DNA from 2 places in the Bradyrhizobium sp. USDA 4502 genome. Region 1 is predicted to be linked to the other one. Evidence: predicted binding sites of a transcription regulator. Region 1 holds the regulator's gene; the other holds the start of a gene.
The links. The regulator LexA, encoded in region 1, represses DNA repair genes until DNA is damaged. The targets are predictions, from matches to a motif close to TGTTCNNNNTGTGTTCNG.
Positions count from the first base shown of each region.

Region 2: the regulator LexA is predicted to act here: its motif matches at 4,093-4,110, upstream of ACVW1B_RS06570 (ImuA family protein).

Region 1 is NZ_JBSSGF010000001.1:3,181,450-3,188,739, forward strand. Features, by position in the region: gene ACVW1B_RS14550 (hypothetical protein) at 65-220, shown strand; gene ACVW1B_RS14555 (HAD family hydrolase) at 674-1,300, shown strand; gene ACVW1B_RS14560 (molybdopterin molybdotransferase MoeA) at 1,327-2,538, shown strand; gene lexA (transcriptional repressor LexA) at 2,782-3,486, shown strand; gene ACVW1B_RS14570 (hypothetical protein) at 3,730-4,158, shown strand; gene ACVW1B_RS14575 (hypothetical protein) at 4,304-4,531, shown strand; partial or broken gene ACVW1B_RS14580 (ComEC/Rec2 family competence protein) at 4,528-6,786, opposite strand; gene ACVW1B_RS14585 (MFS transporter) at 7,217-7,290, shown strand, end outside.
Region 2 is NZ_JBSSGF010000001.1:1,473,567-1,480,856, reverse strand. Features, by position in the region: gene ACVW1B_RS06580 (error-prone DNA polymerase) at 1-1,577, opposite strand, end outside; gene ACVW1B_RS06575 (Y-family DNA polymerase) at 1,574-3,223, opposite strand; gene ACVW1B_RS06570 (ImuA family protein) at 3,114-3,893, opposite strand; gene ACVW1B_RS06565 (UdgX family uracil-DNA binding protein) at 4,277-5,725, shown strand; gene ACVW1B_RS06560 (inorganic phosphate transporter) at 6,265-7,290, shown strand, end outside.

The DNA of each region.
Region 1 (7,290 bases):
CGCGCCCGTCGCGTCACTCGGCAGGTCGTGAAGGTTCCCGGGGGAAGGACCGGAACGGAAATTGATGCTGTTCGTTGGACCGCATGATCTCGAAGACGGAGCGTCCAACGCCGTGACCCGGAAAACCTTGCAAGCACGCTCGGAACAGGCGCTCGTCGTCATCATTCTCAGCACCGGTGCGCTGATCGGTTACCTCGGCTTGGCACTGTCCAGGCTGTGAGAGCTACGTCCGGCGGGCACCAAGCCACCGCGGGCGTCAGGCCGCGGCAAGCATCAAGTCGCTTGGTGCGCTGAAAGCTCGTGCGTGCGTGCCACTGAGTTGCCCGACGCGGCAAGCCAAGCCCCGCAGCAAAAATATAGGGTGAAAAGAGCAAGGCTCGGACAGATCATGTCGCGAGAATGCGGATGTTTGACGCACAAGCGACGACACCCGCCGTCGTCCCGGCGAAGGCCGGGAGCCATTACCCCAAATCTCAATTGTTGCGCGACGCTGGGGCCACAGCTTCCTCTCAACAACCCAACCCTGTGGTTATGGGTCCCGGCCTTCGCCGGGACGACGGTGTGCGCGGGAACAGTCTCGCGATGAATGCAACGCCACGCACAATCCACACACCGGTCACTGAAATCGAGGACATTGCCGCCTGCCCGCAATTCTCGTACACGGTTTCACGCAATGACCTCGCAATTCTCTCCCAACTCCGTCGACGTGCTGCTGTTCGATATCGGCCGCGTCGTGCTCGACATCAACTTTGACAAGGTGATGGCGCACTGGGCGCAGCATGCCGGCTGTGCGCCCGCCGAGCTCGCCACGCGCTTTGTCGTCGACGACAGTTTCAAGCATCACGAGATCGGCCGGATCGACGACGCGGCATTCTTCGAGAATCTGCGCCGGACGCTCGGCATCAACATCACGGACGCCCAGTTCCTCGAAGGCTGGAACGCGATCTTCACCGGCGAGATGCCGGGCATCGCCCCGCTGCTCGCGGCGGCCGCCAAGCGGATGCCGCTCTACGCCTTCTCCAACACCAATCCGGCCCATGTCGCGCATTTCTCGGTCACCCATGCCGAGCTGCTCAGCCATTTCCGCAACGTCTTCCTGTCCTCGAGCATCGGCTTCCGCAAACCCGACGCCGAGGCCTACGATCATGTGGTAAAAGCCATCGGCGTGCCGGCGTCGCGGATCCTGTTCTTCGACGACCTGGCCGCCAATATCGAAGGTGCGCGGGCGCGCGGCCTTCATGCTATCCACGTGACGTCGACGGATGACGTGGCAAGGGCTTTGACCGCACTTGGAATTTGAACATTAAGAATTGAGGAGCTCTGAGCGTGGCCCTGATGCCGGTTGCCGATGCCCTGTCCGCCGTCCTCGCCGGCGCCGAACCGCTGCCGGAGGAGATGGTCGCGCTCGATGCCGCCTACCACCGCACGCTTGCGCACGACCTCGCGGCGCTCCGCACCCAGCCGCCGCAGCCGATGTCGGCGATGGACGGCTATGCGGTGCGCGCCGCCGATGCGGCTGATCTAAAGGCCCGGCTCAAGGTGATCGGCGAAGTCGCCGCCGGCCGGCCGTTCGAGCGGACGGTCGGCGCCGGCGAGGCGGTGCGGATCTTCACCGGCGGCGTGATCCCCAATGGCGCCGACGCGGTGATCATCCAGGAGGACACCGCCGTCGACGGCGACCACATCACGATCACGGAGGCCGCCAGCGTCGGGCGGCACATCCGCCCGGCTGGGGTCGACTTCCGTGAGGGCGAGGTGCTGCTCGCCGGCGGCAGCCGCCTGTCCGACCGCGCGCTGTCGCTGGCGGCCGCCATGAACTATCCGGAACTTGCGGTGCGCCGCCGCCCGAAGGTCGCGGTGCTGGCGACCGGCGACGAGCTGGTGATGCCGGGCTCGCAGCCCGGTCCCGGCCAGATCGTCTATTCCAACGGCTACGCGCTGCGGGCGCTGGCGCGCGCCGAAGGCGCCGAGACCGTCGACCTCGGCGTTGCCGCCGACACGGTAGAGGCGACCACGGCGGGCATCCGCCGGGCACGCGAGGCCGGCGCCGATGTCCTCATCACGACAGGCGGCGCCTCGGTCGGCGACCACGATCTCGTCAAGCGGTCGCTGGAAGCCGAGGGCGTCGAGATGGCGTTCTGGCGGATTGCGATGCGGCCCGGCAAGCCGATGATGCATGGCCGGCTCGGCGCGATGCGGGTGATCGGTCTGCCCGGCAATCCGGTGTCGTCCTATGTCTGCGCCTTCCTGTTCCTGGTGCCGTTGATTCGGGCGCTGAGCGGCCGGAAAGTGATTCATCATCGCCGCGCGAGCGCCCTGCTCGGCCGCGACCTCGCCGCCAACGACCAGCGCGAGGACTATCTGCGTGCGCGGCTCGAAGCGCGCGAGGACGGCACGCTGATCGCAACGCCGGTGACGCAGCAGGACTCGTCGCTGCTCGGGAATCTCGCTGCGGCACGGGCACTTCTCGTGCGTCCGCCGTTTGCAGCGGCGGCCGTCGAAGGCAGCGAATGCGAGATTCTGACACTGCCCGAATAGGGTTTTCGCGCCCCGCCGATTGTGCGTTGCCCGACGCGTTCACCGGAAATTAAGTGGTTGCGGAACACATATCGAACATATAGTGTCCGTTCATGATTTGTTTCGAGTACTGGTGTCTACAATCGGGAAGCCGCGTGGAAGCAGGTGCATCGAGCACATGCTCCTGAGGTCAGGCCCGGCCTGCAGGCCCCACCAGAAGAGTCTCGGAATCGAACGACGCTATCAACCGGGGGAATACTCGAGATGCTCACGCGCAAACAGTACGAACTACTGCGTTTCATCAATGAACGTCTGAAAGAGGCCGGCGTACCGCCCTCCTTCGACGAGATGAAGGATGCACTCGACCTGCGCTCGAAGTCCGGTATCCACCGCCTGATCACTGCGCTGGAGGAGCGCGGCTTCATCCGCCGCCTGCCGAACCGCGCCCGCGCCATCGAGGTCATCAAGCTGCCCGAACTCTCGGCCGGCGGCGGCAACGGCCGCCGCGGCTTCACGCCCAGCGTCATCGAAGGCACCCTCGGCCGGCGCGCCAGCACGCCGCCGATTGCCGAGGACGACGGCAACCGTCCGGTCGCGGTCCCCGTGATGGGCCGGATCGCCGCCGGTACGCCGATCGAGGCGCTGCAGACCCGCAGCCACACCATCAGCGTGCCGCCCGACATGCTCGGTGCCGGCGAGCACTATGCGCTCGAGGTGCGCGGCGACTCGATGGTCGATGCCGGCATCCTCGACGGCGACATGGCGCTGATCCAGCGCAACGACGTCGCCAATACCGGCGACATCGTGGTGGCGCTGATCGACGAGGAGGAAGCCACCCTGAAGCGCTTCCGCCGCCGCGGCGCATCGATCGCGCTCGAGCCGGCCAACACCGCCTATGAAGTGCGCATCCTGCCGCCGAACCGGGTCCGCATCCAGGGCAAGCTGATCGGCCTTTATCGCAAATACTGAATTGCAAATACTTGCGGCGGCCGGGAACGAGCAACACGTCGGATCGTTCCTTGCGTACGGCCTGCCCGATGCGCTCCGATACCTCTCGCGCAGCGTCGCGTGTTTGTGATCGGAGCGATCTCGGACCAGTCGTACAATCGCCCAGAAACGAGCAGACGCTCGTTCGCTATCGTCCACTCTGGTAGAGGCCCTAATGCCTCAAGGAGAGGCACGGGTCGCTACCTCGAAATGAGGAGCCATCCGATGTGTGACTATAGTCTGCACGCCGTGGCATCGCGCCCCGCCATTGTCGGAGAGACGCTGATCACGACGACGTTCCGCGGCACGTCGACCCGCGGCTTTGCTTCGGAGAATGACCCCACTGTCGCGGTCTGCATGCTGCCGGGCACCGAGCTCGCTTTCGCCGAGAACGTTCGCTACGACAGCCGCTGGATCTGGACCAAGACGCTGAACTATCGCGTCGGCGTGTTCAACGAAGTCGAGCCCGACGTGCCTGATCGGCATCATGACGCGGTCGAATTCCCCGACGGCAGCCATGTGCTGGTGACCCAGCTGGTCGAGGGACAGCGCGTTAGCGTGCTGCAATTGCCGGCGCTGCATCCGCCGGTCGAGCAGAAGCCGAAGGTTGTGGAGCGGCGGCCCTCCGCATTCGCAACGCTGTTTTTGGGTTGAGCGCATCGTCGCCGCGGAATGAGCTGTTCGGCGGCGGATGACCTAAGCAATTTCGGGCGACCCCGGACTCCCGCTTCCGGGGCGCAGAAGGAGATTTGCGTCGGCCGGCGCCTTGGCGCATCATCGGGCACGGAGGACGTGCGCGGTGGTCGATAAGGTCACATGGCAAAAGGCTGGACGCGTCACGGAACCGGGCCGCTACATGTTCCGGTTCGGTTGGCTGACGGTAACGGCCGACGACCTGAAAGTCTGGGAGCAATTTCCCGAGGCTTCCTTCACCCTCGTCAAGAAGCCCGACGCCGGCCCCGACTCCGACGAATACCATCTCGGCCTGTTCGAGCTGCCGAGCGGCCCCTCGCCGGACCACGGCTAATCATCGCCCTGCAGATCGGTCTCGGCCGGCGTCGCATCCACCGCAGGCCGCGGCGCGGCGGCGGGCGCGCGCAGCGTCGTTTCGCTCTCGCCGTCGCCGGGAACCGCCGGCGACCACGGCCGGTCGATCCCGCCGGGCTTGACCGCATCGACGGCGTAGCCGTCCCTGATCCTTCGCAGCACCAGCGCGCCGTGGCGGCGCAGCCGCTCGGCATCGATCACCGATGCCGCGCAGCCCTGCGGCGCCGGCCGCGCCGTCACGATCAGGGCTGCGCGCTCGCAGTCGTCCGCCAGCGCCTCCGGCCGGGTCGCCAGCGCGACGAAGACGCCGCCGGGTCCCTGGGTCACGCAGCCGCCGGCATCGCACGAGACGCCCTCGCCGAGCGACGCATCGGTGGCGGTGCGCGCGTCGGCGTCCGCCGCCAGCCACTCCTTGACCAAAAATGCATCCTTGGCGCTGTGCATCAGATGCAGCCACCCGTCACCGCCACGCACCGCGACGTTGCGGCCGTCGCCCGAGATCAGCACGTCCGGCTGCGGCACCCTGAGCGCCCAGACCGAGGCCACCAGCAGCAGCACCGCGCCTGACCAGCGCAGCGGCGTGCGCAGCAGCCCGAGCAGGATGATGCCGGCGCTCGCTGCGATCAGCGGCCCGATGCCGAACGCCGCCATGCGGCCGACCGCGCCCGGGAGTGCGGCGACCCATTGCGTCACCAGGATCATCCAGTCGATGCCAAGACCCATGATCGCCCAGAACAGTCCGTCGAAGCCGACCGGCATGGCGACGAGCCCGAGCAGGCCGGCCGGCATCACGACCGCCGAGACGACAGGCATCGCCGCAAGGTTCGCAAGCAGCCCGTAGGGCGTCACGCGGTGGAAATGGAATGCGGCATAGGGCGTCGTCGCCAGCCCCGCCACCAGCGAGGCCAGCATCAGGCATCGTGAGCTCGCGCCCGCCCCACAGCGCGACGCGCGCGGTCGCCGAATGGTCGGGCGACGCCAGCAGGTTCGGCAGCCCGATCTGCACCAGCGCCACCAGCCCGAGCGTCGCGGCGAACGACATCTGGAAACTGGGATGCACCAGCGCCTCCGGCGCGATCGCGAGCACGATCAGCGCCGCCACCGCCAGCGTCCGGAAGGTGATCGCGCGGCGGTCGACGATCACGGCGAGCAGCACCACGGCGGTCATGAAGAACGACCGTTGCGTCGCGACCTCCGCGCCCGACAGCAACAGATAGAACGCCGCGGCGACCAGCGCGGCCGCCGCGGCCCATTTCTTGATCGGATGCCCCGCCGTCAGCGCCGGAAACAGCGCGAGCAGCGCGCGCACCGCGAAGAACACGACGCCGGCGACCACGGCCATGTGGTAGCCGGAGATCGACAGCACATGGCCGAGCCCCGAGATGAACATCGCATCGTTGACCGGCGTCGAGATCGCATCGCGCCGGCCGGTGAGCAAGGCGGTTGCGATCGCGCGCTGGTCGCCGTCGAGCGTGGTGCGAATCCGCGCGTCGATGGCGTCGCGCAGGCCCTGCATGAAGGCGGCGTAGCGCAGCGCAAAGCCGCCGGTCGCAGGCGGCTCCCTGGTCTTGACGGCGCCCATCACGAAGCCGGAGGCGCCGATGCCCTGGAAATACAGGTCACGGCCGAAATCATAGGAGCCCGGGCGCTGCGGCCCGAGCGGCGGCAACAGCCGCGCCTTCAACTCAACGAAGCTGCCGACATCGGGCGCGGTGCCCTTCTTCACCGAGAGCCGGACCCGATTGAGCTTCGTCATGTCGCGCGGGCTCTCCATCGAAACTCGCGGATGTCGCGCGTCTCGACGAAGCCGGTCAGCGCCACCGAGAACATCGGTCGCGCCAGCACCGTGTGAGCGACGCGCGCCGTCTTCCAGGTCGCCGTCGCAAGGCCCGCGGCGACCGCGGCCAGCATCACGATAACGGGAAACACGCTGCGCCGCCGCAGCAGCAGCGCCAGCAGGCAGAGCAGGATTGCGACGGTGGCCGCGACCGACAGCACCGGCTCGTGCTCGGCCGCGAAATAGAACGCGATGCGGGTGCCGAACGCCACCGGCACCCAGGGCAACAGGCGGCCCGCCCCCGCCTCCGCGCGCGCCGATTGCCGCACTGTCTCGACGAGAGGCTTCCAGATGCCGGCGCGCGCCGGGAGAAAGCCGCCGACCGGCGCAGCCGTGCGCGGCGGCCACGTCCCCGCGTAGCCGCGTTTGCCGCCCGGCGTCGTGCCCTGCTCCGCCATTCCGCTTGCGATCCCTGCCGGGCGGCAGGCTAGCGGATGGCCCCGTCACCCGACTAGCGGAACGGATGCAGAATACGGACCGGCAACGCCCGGGTACCTGGATCGTCGCGCCTTGCCTAGCTCGCGCCGGGCCACGGCTGCCGCCTGCGTCAAATCGATCGAGCCGAAAGTCTCACTAAGATACCGATCACATTAGGAATAGACTGTTCCGATGCCTCCACTCCCAAAGAGACGGGGATGAGGCAGTGACGGCTCGCGGCACTTGAAGGCCGCTGGAGCTCCTCTCAGGTGGCCACAACTCCCCTGAGATCAGGCGTTGCGGACGAACGCGCAAATCTCGCCTGTAACGCCGCGCACCACGCGCACTCCGCGAGCGGATAGATCGCTGAAAAACGCGAGGAGTAGCGTTTGCTTTTGAGAGGAGCAGCACATGGCAATTCAAGTACCAAGCGATTTTCGCCGCGTGATTGTCGCTGCGTCAGTGGGAAACATCATTGAATGGTA
Region 2 (7,290 bases), 1.7 Mb from region 1:
CATTCGATGAAAGTGCGGTCGTCCATCGCGGCGTTGCCGATTGGCACATAGGTGTCGAGCCGGTCCTGGGTCAGTACATAGCCGCCGACATGCTGCGAGAGATGACGCGGAAACTCGATCAGCTCGGTGGCGAGCTCGACCGCGAGGTTGATCATCGCATTTTTGGGATCGAGCCCGGCCTGTCGCACCTGCATGTCGTTGAGGCCCTTGCCCCAGCTGCCCCACACGGTGTCGGCGAGCGCCGCGGTGACGTCCTCGGTCAGCCCGAGCGCCTTGCCGACGTCACGGATCGCGCTGCGCGGGCGATAATGGATCACGGTGGCGATGATCGCGGCGCGGTGGCGGCCGTAGCGGCGGTAGACATATTGCATCACCTCCTCGCGCCGCGAATGCTCGAAATCGACGTCGATGTCGGGCGGCTCCAGCCGCTCCTTGGAGATGAAGCGCTCGAACAACAGATCGACCTTGGTCGGATCGACCGAGGTGACGCCAAGCACGAAGCAGACCGCGGAATTGGCTGCCGAGCCGCGTCCTTGGCACAGGATGTTCTGGCTGCGCGCATAGTGCACGATGTCGTGCACGGTGAGGAAGTAATGCGCGTATTTCAGCTCGGCGATCAGCGCGAGCTCCTTGTTCAGGGTGGTGCGAAGCTTTTCGTCGATCTCGCCGCCGAAATATTTGTCGACACCGGCCCAGGTCAAATCTTCCAGATGCTGCTGCGCGGTCTTGCCCGGCGGCACCGGCTCGTCGGGATACTGATATTTGAGCTGGTCGAGCGAGAAAGAGATGCGTGCAGCAAAGCGCATGGTTTCCGCGATCGCGTCCGGCAGATCGCGAAACAGCCTGATCATTTCATGCGCCGGCTTGAGATGCCGCTCGGCATTGGCCTCGAGCCTGCGGCCGACCGCCTCGATCGTGGTCTTTTCGCGGATGCAGGTCAGCACGTCCTGCAGCGGGCGGCGCGCCGGATGGTGATAGAGCACCTCGTTGGTGGCGATGAGCGGCACACCGGCGTCGGTGGCGAGGCCATGCAGCCGCGCGAGGCGGCGCCTGTCGTCGCCGCGATAGAGCAGGCTTGCGGCGAGCCAGACGCCGTCGGCGGCGCTTGCCTTCAGCTTTGCAAGCAGATCGAGCGTGCCTGCCTCCTCAAAGCGATGCGGCAGCGCCAGCACCAGGAGCTGCCCCTCGACGAAGTCGAGGAGGTCGGCGAGCTTCAGATGGCACTCGCCTTTCTCGATCCGCACGATGTCGTCGCCGCGCTTGCCGCGGGTCAGGAGCTGGCACAGCCGGCCATAGGCGGCGCGATCGCGCGGATAGACCAGGATGTCAGGCGTAGAGTCGATGAAGACGATGCGGGCGCCTATCAAAAGCTTTGGCGGATGGGCAACCTTCTCGCTGTCGAGCTCCTTCCAGGCGCGCACCACGCCGGCCAGCGTGTTGTGATCGGCGAGCCCGATCACGGGAATCCCGAGTTCGCTCGCCTGATGCACATAGGCGCGCGGATCGGAACCGCCGCGCAGGAAGGAGAAATTGCTGGTGATGCCGATCTCGGCATAATCAGGTGGAGGTGCGCTCATGCGAACAGCCCATGCACATACCAGTTGGCCGGAACGGGCTTGCCCTCCTCGTCGCGCAGCTCGCTCTCGTAGAGACCGTCGCGAAAGATCCAGAAGCGCTGGCCTTCGGCATCCTCGACGCGGAAATAATCGCGCGTCAGCGACGCGCCGTCCTGCTTCCACCATTCCATCGCGATGCGCTCGGGGCCCTCGACCCGCACCACCTCGTGCTGCGCGCGCCGCCAGGTGAATTGATGCGGCGGACCGTCGGGCACGGTCGCGAACGGCACCTTGATCGGTTCGGGCTGCTCGAATAGCCGCAAGGGACGCAGCGGTGGTTCGCTCGCAACGTGCTCCGGCCAGGCGGCGGCGCTGGCCGCGGCCAGATGATGCTGCGCCGGCAGCGCGAGCGCCGATCGTTCGGGGATGTGGCTCTCCAGCGGCAGATGCACGACGACGCGTTTTCCGCCGATGCGGGCGGCGATGCGGTCGATCAGCGCCGAGAGCTCGTCATTGTCGTGTATGGTGGCGTCGAGATCGCGCTGCTGCTGTACCACGATCTCGGTACGCCCTGCGGCGAGGCGAATGAGATCGAAGCCGAAGCCGGGATCGAGCGGATCATTCAGCGCATCGAGCCGCTCGCGGAACAGGCGATCGATCATCTCGGGCCGCGTCACCGGACGCCCGGTCTCGACCATGATCGCGCGCACCGCACCGTCGGTGCGGAAGAAGCTCGCTTCCAGCTGCCGCGCACCTTTGCCCTGCTTGTCCATCGCCGCAACCAGCATCTTGGCAAGGCTTGAGAGCGTCAGCGCGATCACGGTGTCGGTCGCGATCGGCTCGGGGAAACGCTTCTCGACGATGTAATCGGGCAGCGGCTTGCGCGGGCTGATCGGAGCATCGCCCTGCCCGAGCGCGTGGTTGAGCAAGGTGGTGAAGGCCGCACCGAACCGCGCCGAGATTTCATGCGGCGCGCGCGAGGCGACATCGCCGATGGTCTTCAAGCCGGCGCGGCGCAGGCCGGTGGTGACAGCGGCATCGGCGCCGAGCGCCGACACCGGCAGCGGGCCGACCGCCGCCGCCTCCTCGCCATCGGCGACAATCTTGCCCGAGGCGGTGCGCGTCAGCGTACGCGCCGCGATCGAGGTGCCGGCAATGGCCGCGCTGACGGCAAAGCCGCGCCGGCTCAGCGCCCCCGTCACGGTCTGTAGCAGCGCTCGCTCGCCGCCGAACAGATGCGCGCAGCCGGTGATGTCGAGAAACAGACCGTAAGGCAGATCGAGCGCGACCAGCGGCGTGAAGCGGTCGCACCAGTCGGCGATGTCGTTCAGCGTCTTCAGATCGGCGGCGGGATCGGCATCATAGACCGTGAGCTCCGGACAGATCGCCCGCGCATTGGCGAGCGGCAGCCCGATCGACAGCCCGGCGCGCACCGCGGCCTCGTCGATCGCGTGCAGCAGGATGGCGTTGTGGTCTTTTGCGACGACGACGCTGGGGAGTTCTGCTTTCTTCGCCTCTCCCGCTTGCGGGAGAGGGAGCCCTGCCACCTCCCGTGCATCAGCTTGCGAGGCGATGTCCTGCGCGAGCTTGCGCTTGATGCGGTCGATGGGCAGGCGTGGCAGCCACAGGCTGAGAATACGCCGACGGTTCACTGAATTGGCACTCATCACATTTCCATTCCATGATCCATCGCCCGACCGGGCCATGACGATTGCGCACGAGTTCGGCCTCGAAGCACGGCGCGCCCCACACGCTCGCGGCATTGCCCGGCGGCGAATGCGCCGCGCGCACGATCCAGCGCGTCTCCGCGGTCGAGGGGATCGGGGTTGCCGCGATCCGCAGCACCAGCGCGGTGACGCCGGAGGCCTGCGCGGCCAGGGTCAATTTGCGGCTGGCGACGAGATCGAGCTGGCGCGCCTGGCCCCAGACCTCGAGCACGACCGCGCCGAGCGCATCGCAGGCGAGCGCGTCGGCCGCGGTGCGCAGGCCGCTGTCGACATCGGCGGCGCGCACCGTGACCAAGAGGCGCGGATCGAGGCCGAGCTCGGCAAGCCCGCGTATCGATAGCGCGCCGTTTTCGCGATCGGAAAAATCCTGCCGCACCCAGACCAGCGGCTTGCGTGCCGACAGCCGTCCGGCGAGCCCCGCGATGAAACCGCTCGCCGCGCCGCCTTGATGGCCGGCCGCAAACACCTCGTGCAATGCCGCCGGCGCAAGTCCGCCGCGCAGCATCGCATCCGCGCCGGCGTGTCCGAGCGCGACGCGGTTCGGCATCGCCGCATCCGATGGCGCCTCGATGCGCGCGATGCTGCCGCGCAGAGACGCAAGCGTACCCATGCGTGCGGCGGCGCATGATCCGCCAAAGTGTGAGCGGTTTGGCGACAAGATCATGCGCCTTTCTTAAAAAAGAGGAGCGCGATCGGACGCAAAACCGGCGACCACTTTTGCTGATCGCGCTCCGGCATATGCGCCGCTCCTTCCAACCAAAATTTGAGGCCGTCACTGGTCTGAACAGAGAACCAGGGACTGGCTCATTTGTTCATGATATGTTCTAATATAAAGCTAACAGGGCCCGCAGAGTCAATCGGATTGGTGAGCTCATTGATTCATGAGTGGAATCAATGGGATTCAGCAGCCGCCGAACCGGACGGGCCCTGATCTTCCGCAGTGTTAGCCACGCAGGCCCCGAAAATGGCGCGTGACGGAAACGGAGCAATCGCATGCGCATCATCGTGCTCGACAACGACACCGATTTCGAGGGCTGGCGCAAGGCCGCGCGGCGATTGGCGCTGAACGATGTGAAGCCCGCAGAGATCACATGGACCGTACGCAGCGACGACGAATTGTCGTCGGCATCCTGCGTGAATGAATTGCCGGATACGCCGCAGGCGCGGTTCAATGTGTCGGCCAAATTCGTCGAGCTCGCAAAGGCCGCGATCCTGCATCGCAGTGACGAACGCTTCGCCCTGCTCTATCGCCTGCTGTGGCGGCTGCGCAGCCATCACGATCTGCTCAGTGCGACCGATGATCCCGATGTCGCCGAGGTCCACGCGATGGCGCGCGCGGTCTATGTCGATATCGACAGGATGCATGCGCATCTGCGCTTCCGCGAGATCGGCCGCGAACGGACGGCGCATTACGTCGCCTGGTTCGAGCCGGAGCATCGCATCGTCGAACTTGCCGCGCCGTTCTTCGCCGGCCGCTTCGCCGACATGCCGTGGTCGATCCTGACCCCCGACGTCTGCGCACATTGGGACGGGCACGCGATCTCGATCACGCCGGGCGTCGCCAAATCCGAAGTGCCGACCGAGGACCGGCTCGAGGAGGCCTGGCGGCGTCACGACAACGGCCGCTTCAATCCCGCACGGCTGAAAGTGATGGAGATGCCGCAAGCCTATTGGAGGAACCTGCCCGAGGACTCGATCATTAAACCCCTGATCGAAGACGCAATGCGCATGACCAGCGGCCCCTTCATCGCACGCAAGGCGGCCGAGCCGCAGAAGCGGCAGGATACGCCGATGCCCCGCAAGCAAGTTCAAGGCAAGCAAGTTCAAGACAGGCAAGCTCACGACACCATCGCGGCCTTGCGCGAGGAGGCCGCCGATTGCCGCGCCTGCCCGCTGTGGAAAGACGCAACCCAGACCGTGTTCGGCGAGGGACCGCAAAGCGCAACGCTGATGCTGGTCGGCGAGCAGCCCGGCGACAAGGAAGATCTCGCAGGCCACCCCTTCGTCGGACCGGCCGGCCAGATGCTCGATCGCGCGCTGCAGGAAGCCGGCATCGATCGCCGCAAGGTCTATGTCACCAACGCGGTGAAGCACTTCAAATTCGTGCCGCACGGCAAGATCCGGCTGCACCAGAAGCCGAGCACACCGGAGATCCGCGCCTGCCGCCAATGGTACGAGCGCGAGCTCGCCACCATCAAGCCGGACCTCGTGATGGCGCTCGGCGCCACCGCGGCGCAGAGCGTGCTCGGCAAGATCACGCCGATCAACAAGAACCGCGGCCATCTGATCGACCACGACGGAACCAAGGTGCTCGTCACTGTGCACCCGTCCTATCTGTTGCGGCTGCCGGATGAAAAAGCCAAGGCGCTGGAATATCAGCGCTTTATCGACGACCTGAAAATCGCCGCACATCAGTTGCGCAGATCAGTCGATGCAGCTTGAGTTCCGTAAAACCAGCGGAACCTGAGGAACCACATCGCAACGAGAAATTGTTCTAAGCTGCGGACAAATACCTACAACCTTTAATTGATCCGTGGTAGGGTAGCATGTTCCGCAGGTATCGGGCGTCATGTTCACGCCATGACGTACCCTGAGGCGGGCGCGCTGCGCGGTTTGCTAGCCCCGATCGTGCGGCGCGCCACCTCATCTCTCATCAATCCGCCTCCCTCATTCGCGATCCTCCCACTCGCAGGCGCCCGCCGAATTCTCCGGCTGCCCGGCCGGCCGGATGCCGGTGTGACGTCCTCCGCACATTGTCTCGCCCTGCGAAACGCAGGCCACAGCTTTCCGTCGCGATCCGCGATCCCTTTTTGCTGACGATTGCCACGAGGCCGCGAAGCCACGTGCGCGCTCAATGCGTTGCACAAAAATTCGGCTCGATGTCCACCGTCACCGCAAACCGGTGCATCTCGCGGGGCCGGATTTCAATTGCTTGTCATATGCATCGATCAAAATCGGGAGCATTGGGACAGGAGTTTACCATGAGCGATATGGCGTTACCCGGCTCGATCGAGCCCGCCCTGAAAAAGGGTCCGGACCTCGACAAGGGCTTTCATCCTCTCACCGGGGTTATCTATTTGGGCGTGGTTGCGGCCGCGCTGCTGTTCGTTGCCTACAGCATCTATGCCGATGTCGACGCCACCGGCACGCGCATCACCTCGTTCCTGCCGTACATCCTGCTGTTCGTCGCGCTGCTGATCGCGCTCGGCTTCGAATTCGTCAACGGCTTCCATGACACCGCGAACGCGGTCGCCACCGTGATCTACACCCGCTCGCTGCCGGCGCATGTCGCCGTGGTGTGGTCGGGCATGTTCAACCTGATCGGCGTGCTGCTCTCCAGCGGCGCCGTCGCGTTCGGCATCGTCTCGCTGCTTCCGGTCGAACTGATCCTGCAGGTCGGCAGCAGTGCCGGCTTTGCCATGGTGTTCGCGCTCTTGATCGCCGCCATCATCTGGAATCTCGGCACCTGGTGGCTCGGCCTGCCGGCCTCGAGCTCGCACACCCTGATCGGTTCGATCATGGGCGTCGGCATCACCAACGCGCTGCTGCGCGGCCGTGACGGCACCTCGGGCGTCGACTGGTCGCAGGCGACCAACATCGCGAAGGCGCTGCTGCTGTCGCCGCTGTTCGGCTTCGCGCTCGCCGCCGGCCTGCTCTACCTCCTCAAGATCGCGCTGCAGCGCGCGACGCCGGCGCTGTTCGGCGAACCGGTCGGCGACCAGCCGCCGCCGTGGTGGATCCGCGGCATCCTGATCCTGACCTGCACACTGGTCAGCTTCTTCCACGGCTCCAATGACGGTCAGAAGGGCATGGGCCTGATCATGCTGATCCTGATCGGCACCGTGCCGACCGCCTATGCGCTGAACCGCGCAATGCCCTCGAGCCAGATCGAGCTGTTCACGGCGCACTCGACCGCGGCCAGCAAGGTCATCGAAGGCAAGGCCGCCGGTTACAACGTGATCGGCAACCCGCGCCCGGCCGTGACCAACTATGTCGCGCAGCACCAG